2 regions of the Streptomyces macrosporus genome follow, and region 2 is predicted to be linked to the other one. Evidence: riboswitches for the same ligand, from Rfam matches in the RefSeq annotation. Region 2 holds a riboswitch; the other holds the start of a gene.
The links. Region 2 has a riboswitch for S-adenosylmethionine ahead of ABD335_RS08170 (aminotransferase class V-fold PLP-dependent enzyme). Riboswitches for the same ligand answer to the same signal wherever they lie in the genome.

Region 1 (3,394 bases), on a different contig from region 2:
TATGCCCTGGTGGTTCTTCTCCAGGTCCGCCAGGACCTCGGCCAGCGTCGCGCCCTCGGCCGTCACCTCGGCCCGGCCCCCGGTGTACGTGCGCAGGATCGTCGGGATACGGACGGAGACACTCATGCCAGGCCAGCCTCTCGGAAGGAGTCCAGGTTCGGACGGATGATCGCGGACGGTCCGGTGGTCGACGCCACCGCGTCCAGGGTCTTCAGGCCGTCGCCGGTGTTGAGGACGACGGTGGTCAGGGACGGGTCGAGCACGCCCTCCTCGAGGAGCTTCTTCGTCACGCCGACGGTCACGCCGCCCGCGGTCTCCGCGAAGATGCCCTCGGTGCGCGCCAGCAGCTTGATCGCCTCGACGATCCGTCCGTCGTCCACGTCCTCCACGGCACCGCCGGTGCGGCGCGCGATGTCCAGGACGTACGGGCCGTCGGCCGGGTTGCCGATGGCCAGGGACTTGGCGATGGTGTCCGGCCGCACCGGCCGCACCACGTCGTGGCCGTCCTTGAAGGCCCGCGACACCGGCGAGCAACCCTCGGCCTGGGCGCCGAAGATCCGGTACGGCTTGTCCTCGACCAGCCCCAGCCGGATCAGCTCGCGCAGCCCCTTGTCGATCTTGGTGAGCTGGGAGCCGGAGGCGATCGGGACGACGAGCTGGTCCGGCAGCTTCCAGCCGAGCTGCTCGCAGATCTCGTACGCCAGGGTCTTGGAGCCCTCGGCGTAGTAGGGGCGGAGGTTGACGTTGACGAAGCCCCAGCCCTCGCCCGCGGGATCGCCGATCAGCTCGGAGCAGAAGCGGTTCACGTCGTCGTAGGTGCCCTCGATGCCGACCAGGTCGCCGCCGTAGACCGCGGCCATCACGACCTTGCCCTGCTCCAGGTCGTGCGGGATGAAGACGCAGGAGCGGAATCCGGCGCGGGCAGCGGCGGCGCCGACGGCGCCGGCCAGGTTGCCGGTGGAGGAGCACGAGAGGGTGGTGAAGCCGAAGGCGCGGGCGGCCTCGACGGCGATGGCGACCACCCGGTCCTTGAAGGAGTGCGTCGGGTTGCCGGAGTCGTCCTTGACGTACAGACCGCCGGTGACGCCCAACTCGCGGGCGAGACGGTCGGCCTTCACCAGCTTGGTGAAGCCCGGGTTCGTGTTGGGCTTCTCCGCCACGTCGGCGGGCACGGGCAGCAGCGGGGCGTAGCGCCAGATGTTGTTCGGCCCGGCCTCGATCCGCTTCCGCAGGCCCTCCGGGTCCCCCTCGGGCAGGTCGTACGCGATCTCCAGCGGCCCGAAACACATCTCACAGGCGAAGATCGGACCGAGCGGGAAACGTTCGCCGCACTCGCGACAGGAGAGCGCGACGGCGGGGCCGAGCGAGATATCGGTGCTGCCTGCAACGGTTTGCACAGCCATGGATGGCGAGGCCCTTTCTCCTCATCTTCCCCGGGACGTCTTTCGTCCGGGCCGGAATTGGCACCTTCCCCACCGTGGCCTCGACCGTGACGAACGAGTGCCGGCGGGAGGGTTGCCGGGGCTTCAACGGGCCGTTCCCTCTGCCCCTCTGGATGAGCTGCTCTATGGCACCCGGCCGTTACCGTGGCCGGGGCGTTTGTGCACGCCGGTCCCTCGAGATGCGGAACTCCCGCGCGTTGTCCAAGACTGTAACCGACGCCTCCACCGTTCAGGTCCGCCGTCCGAACCGCGAGACGAACCGCCCACGGAGCCGCACACGGGACACGCACAGGAACACACTCGGAAGCCGCACGGACGTTCCGGGACCGGAGGCCGGGGAACACGGCACCGGCGGTCGGCGGCGGGCGACCGCGAACCGACCGCCGACCCGCCGCCGACCGATCGCCAACCGATCACGAACCCTTCACCACCGATGCCGAGAGCGCCCGGGTGACCCGGCTCCCGCAGAATGCCCGGGGCGCCGGGAACACCCAGGACGCCGAGGATTAGGGAGGCGACACGTGCTGGACGAGGTCGACCGCTGGCTGGAACGACGCTCCTGGAGCGCTGTCGACCGCCCGCTGCCCCGGCTGCTGGCCGCGAAGCGGGCGGCGGGACCGGCAGGGCGGGTGAGTGTGGTGCTTCCGGCACTGAACGAGGAGGCGACGGTCGGGGACATCGTCGCCGCGATCCGCCGCGAGCTGATGACCGAGGAGACGCCCCTGGTCGACGAACTGGTCGTGATGGACTCCGGCTCCACCGACCGCACCTCCGCGGTCGCCGCGGCCGCGGGCGCGCGGGTGGTCCACCGGGACGACGTCCTGCCCCGGCTGCCCGCGCTGCCGGGCAAGGGCGAGGTGCTGTGGCGGTCGCTGATGGTCACCAGCGGGGAGATCGTCTGCTTCGTCGACGCGGACCTGCGGGACTTCGACCCGGCCTTCGTCTCGGGCATCGTGGGCCCGCTGCTGACCGAGCCCGACCTGGCGCTGGTCAAGGCGATGTACGACCGCGCGATCGGGAACGCCCCGGTGGGAGGCGGCCGGGTCACCGAACTGGTCGCGCGGCCCCTGATCAACCTGTACTGGCCACAGCTGGCGGGTTTCGTCCAGCCACTGGGCGGGGAGTACGCGGCCCGGCGCTCCCTGCTGGAGCGGCTGAGCTTCCCCGTCGGCTACGGCGTCGAACTGGGCCTGTTGGTGGACGCGCTGCGCACCGTCGGGCTCGACGCGCTCGGCCAGGTCGACGTGGGCGTGCGCAAGCACCGCAACCAGGACGGCCCCGCCCTGGGCCGGATGGCCGCCGCCATATACCGCACGGCCCACGCGCGGCTGGCGCGCGGCCCGCTCATACGCCCGGAGCTGACCCAGTTCGAACGCGGCCCCGACGGGAGCTTCGTTCCGCGCACCCACCCGGTGGACACCGAGGAACGTCCGCCGATGCGCACGGTCCCGGAGTACGCCGCCCGGCGCCACGCGGCCTGAGGGCACCGCGCCGCCCCGGTGCGTCCCGGCCCCGCCGGCGCGCACCGGGGCGCGCCGCCGCGCGCCCGGGTCCTCCCGGCGCACCCGGAACGTCCCGCGGCCACTCGTGCGGTTACCGGCCCGTACCGGCCCACCTGGCAGAACACGGACGCCGTGTGACGAGAACCGCACGTTTGCGCGGTCCGGACAGCGGCTAGGTTCCGGTCATGGTCACTCGGCACCAGGTACTCGTCGCGTCCAATCGCGGACCCGTCTCCTACACGGTCGGGGAGAGAGGCGAGCTGACCGCCAAACGCGGCGGCGGCGGGCTGGTCTCCGGCCTGTCGACCGTCAAGGGCGACGCGGTGTGGGTGTGCGCGGCGCTGGGGGACGGCGACCGCGAGGCCGTCCGCCGCACGGACGGCAGGCTCGACCCGGCCGACACCGGCGGCCAGACGGTGCGGATGCTGGACCTGGCCCCGGAGGTCTTCG
Region 2 (3,394 bases):
CGGACGCTTTCTCCGGAATCCTGCTGTCGGACAGGTCGGTGTCGGTGCCGGCGGATCGGGCGGTCTCCGTGCAACCGGTCAGGAGGTGAACCGCCAGGACCGTCACGAGGGCAGCGGGTATTGCTTTGCGCATGGGCGTTCCCGGAAATCGTCAAAGCTCGGTGACAAGCTCTGTGAAGGGTGCGGTGAAAGGCTCTGTGAGAAGAAGCCGGATCGTCGGGACGCACGGCGTCCACCGACGGCGGGAAAAGCGGACTCGCTCGGGGAGGAAAACGCGGTGGAGATCAGCGACACATCGCGGCGTCAACGCGCTTGAGATCGACAGCGCGGCGCCGCGTGAATCGGAAGGAGAACCGCAGGGGAGTCTGCATGGGAAGGGAAGTTATCCGCGGCTCGATCGGGCGGTCAAGCGGTGCACCGCCCGATCGAGGACATCGCAATGGCGTTTTCGTGTGCGCGCCACACTCGCGTTACAAACGCCGTGGGCGCGCTCCACGGGCGGGTCCGTCAGGCTCCGCTCGCCGGGATCACCGCGTCGCGGCGCACCCGGTCCGGCCGGGCCGCGGCCCGGTCCGGTACGTGGGCCGTCCAGTCCACGATCCGCACCGCCGCGCCGGCCGCCTCCAGTCCCCGGCAGTGCGCGTGGTGCCTGCGGGCGATGCCGTCCAGGTCGAGGTGGGGGCCGAAGGCGGGGTGGGCCGCCAACCGCCGTGCGTAGGCCCACAGACGCGGGTGACCGGCGACGCGGTGCACCGCGGACGCGTCCAGGTGCCAGCGGTGCACGGTGTCGAGTTGCACCAGCGTCACCCACAACCGCACGTCGGCGGCGGTGGGTTCGTCTCCCAGGACGTAGGCGTGACGGGTGATCCGCCGCTCCAGCGTGCCCAGGGCGCGGAGCAGGACGTCGAGGGCGGCGGCGCGTGCCGTGTCGTCGGTGTCGGGTTGCCCGGCCCGCTGCGCGGCCTCGTCGATGCCCTGTTCACAGAGGCGTTCGACGTCCTCGATCTCCGCCTCGGCGTCCCGGGGGTACGGTCCGGGGCCGTCGCCCCCGAACCACCGCGCCAGGTCTCGCAGGATGTCGGGGGTGTGCGTGCTGACGATCCGTCCCGTCCAGTCGTCGCCGAGGACCGGCGCCAGGGTCGGCCCGGAGTACCGGTGGGCGCTGGCCTCGTACAGCGGGCGCAGCCGGGAGTGTCCGCCGCCGGGTCCGTCGGGCACGGCGGGCAGAAGCGTCACCGGGACGGTGTCGCCGAGGGCGAGCAGGCTGTGGGTGATGGCGATCCGCAGACAGTGCGGGCAGGACGGCGAGAGGTGGAGGCGGTAGCGGTGCGGCACGGCGTAGTGGCCGCTGCGGGCGTCACGGCCGATCCTGCCCCGGAAGGGCGGCACGGCTGTCGGGCGTGTGGCGGGCATGTGTCTCCCTGGGTCCGGGGTCCGGTGCGCGGACGTGGCGGAGGTCGTCGTCGGAGGCGGGCGCGCGGCGGTGCCGGCACGTGTCCGGTGTGCGGACGGAGGGCCGTCGCCTCAGTGGAGAGGTCTCGCCGCGCCGGCGACGCGCAGCAGATCGATGTGGCGGCGCGAGGTCAGAAGAGGCGACGGCCGATCCGCGCGGGCCACGCGGTCGATGCCCGGTTTCGAACGCCCCATTGATTTCCTACCCGTTCACTAGGATTCCCGCTTCGGAGTGTCGAGTGGCTCCCGTCCCCCGTCAAGGGCGCCTTCACGGATTCCGTCCGCCGTCTCACATGGCGGACGGACCTCTCTCGCCGTCTCCGTCCGGCGCTCGGTGCGCCGGTAGCCCGGAACGCGGTTGGGCGCTCGGCCGGCCGTGTGCCATACTCCCTGCCAGGTCACGAGTGACAGCCCTTCAAGCCCCGGCTGGCTGTCCGGCAACCCTCCGTCCGTGGCGGGGTGCCCCGGGTGAAGACCGGGCCGTACGGCACGAACGCCGTGTGGCAAGCGCGGACCCCTCGCGGCAGTCCAGGGGTCCTGGTACCGAGGGGACACACCATGACGAAGCGAATGCGCTAGAGGCCCGGAGCCTCCTCTCCCAGCACCCGCCGGACCGGTCCGTGTCCGGCGTCCACGGGTACGAACCGCACTCCCGACCTGCGCGCGGGCCGCCGCCGCCCGCAGCCGCCGTGGAGGTGCGACACCCGTCCTCGCCCACGTCCCCGTCCGTGCGCGCCCGTCTCGCGCCGCGCACGCCCACACGACTCGGGAGCACCGCCATGACCAGGACCGCTCTTGCCGTCCGCACCTCCGCCACCGCCGCCTCCCCGAACGCCCCGGTCCCGAACGCCCCCGCCGCCGTCCGTCCCCCGCTGCCGGTGCTGGGCCTGGACGTGGAAGTACCGCTGGCGACGGGCGGGACGGTGCCCTACGCCGCCCTGGACTACGCCGCCAGCGCCCCGGCACTGCGGCGGGTGTGGGACGACGTCGCCGCCTACCTCCCCTCCTACGCGAGCGTGCACCGCGGCGCCGGTCACCTCTCGCGGCTCTCCACCGACCTGTACGAGGAGAGCCGGCGGACCGTCGCCGATTTCCTCGACCTGCCCGAGGACCGCCAGGTGGTGTTCACGCGGGGCACCACCGACTCCCTGAACCTGCTGGCCGCCGCGCTCCCCGCGGGCACCCGGGTGTTCTCCTTCGTCACCGAGCACCACGCCTCGCTGCTGCCCTGGCGCCGCGACGGGCTGCGCCCGGTGTACCTGCCCGCTCCCCGTTCGCCGCGCCAGGCGGTGGCCGCGCTTCGGGAGGCGCTGGCGAGCGCGCCGTCCGGCCCCGGCCTGCTGTGCGTCACGGGCGCCTCCAACGTCACCGGAGAGATCTGGCCGGTCGCCGAACTGACCGAGGTGGCCCACCGGCACGGCGTCCGCGTGGTGCTGGACGCCGCCCAACTCGCGCCGCACCGCCGGGTGTCGGTGCGGGAGCTGGGCGTGGACTGGGTGGCCCTCTCCGGGCACAAGCTCTACGCCCCGTTCGGCGCCGGGGTGTTGGCGGGACGCACCGACTGGCTGGACGCCGCCGAGCCGTACCTGGCGGGCGGAGGCGCGAGCCGTGCGGTGGAGTGCCGGGGCGACGGCACGGTGGCGGTGGAGTGGCACCACGGTCCGGCCCGGCACGAGGCGGGCTCGCCCAACGTCGTCGGCGTCCACGCGCTGGCCTCCGCCTGCCGGGCCCTGACCGACGCGGGCCCGGACGCGCTGGCCGCACGCGAGGAGGTGCTGCTCGACCGGCTGCGGGCCGGTCTCGCGGAGGTGCCCGGGGTGCGGGTGCTCGGCCTGTTCGGCGAGGACCACCCCCGGGTCGGCGTGCTCTCCTTCACCGTCGAGGGCCGGCGGAGTTCCGACTTCTCCGCCGCGCTCTCCGCCGAGTACGGCATCGGCGTCCG

Region 1: linked by a shared signal. The riboswitch ahead of thrC (threonine synthase) and the one ahead of ABD335_RS08170 (aminotransferase class V-fold PLP-dependent enzyme) in region 2 are both predicted to bind S-adenosylmethionine.

Annotation. Positions count from the first base shown of each region.
Region 1 is NZ_BAAASZ010000006.1:83,676-87,069, forward strand. Features, by position in the region: gene ABD335_RS03305 (MoaD/ThiS family protein) at 1-126, opposite strand, end outside; gene thrC (threonine synthase) at 123-1,403, opposite strand; SAM riboswitch class I at 1,422-1,562, opposite strand; gene ABD335_RS03315 (glucosyl-3-phosphoglycerate synthase) at 1,964-2,923, shown strand; gene ABD335_RS03320 (alpha,alpha-trehalose-phosphate synthase (UDP-forming)) at 3,130-3,394, shown strand, end outside.
Region 2 is NZ_BAAASZ010000015.1:1,842-5,235, reverse strand. Features, by position in the region: gene ABD335_RS08185 (ABC transporter substrate-binding protein) at 1-133, opposite strand, end outside; gene ABD335_RS08180 (glutathione S-transferase C-terminal domain-containing protein) at 508-1,413, opposite strand; gene ABD335_RS08175 (putative leader peptide) at 1,525-1,647, opposite strand; SAM riboswitch class IV at 1,849-1,968, shown strand; gene ABD335_RS08170 (aminotransferase class V-fold PLP-dependent enzyme) at 2,232-3,394, shown strand, end outside.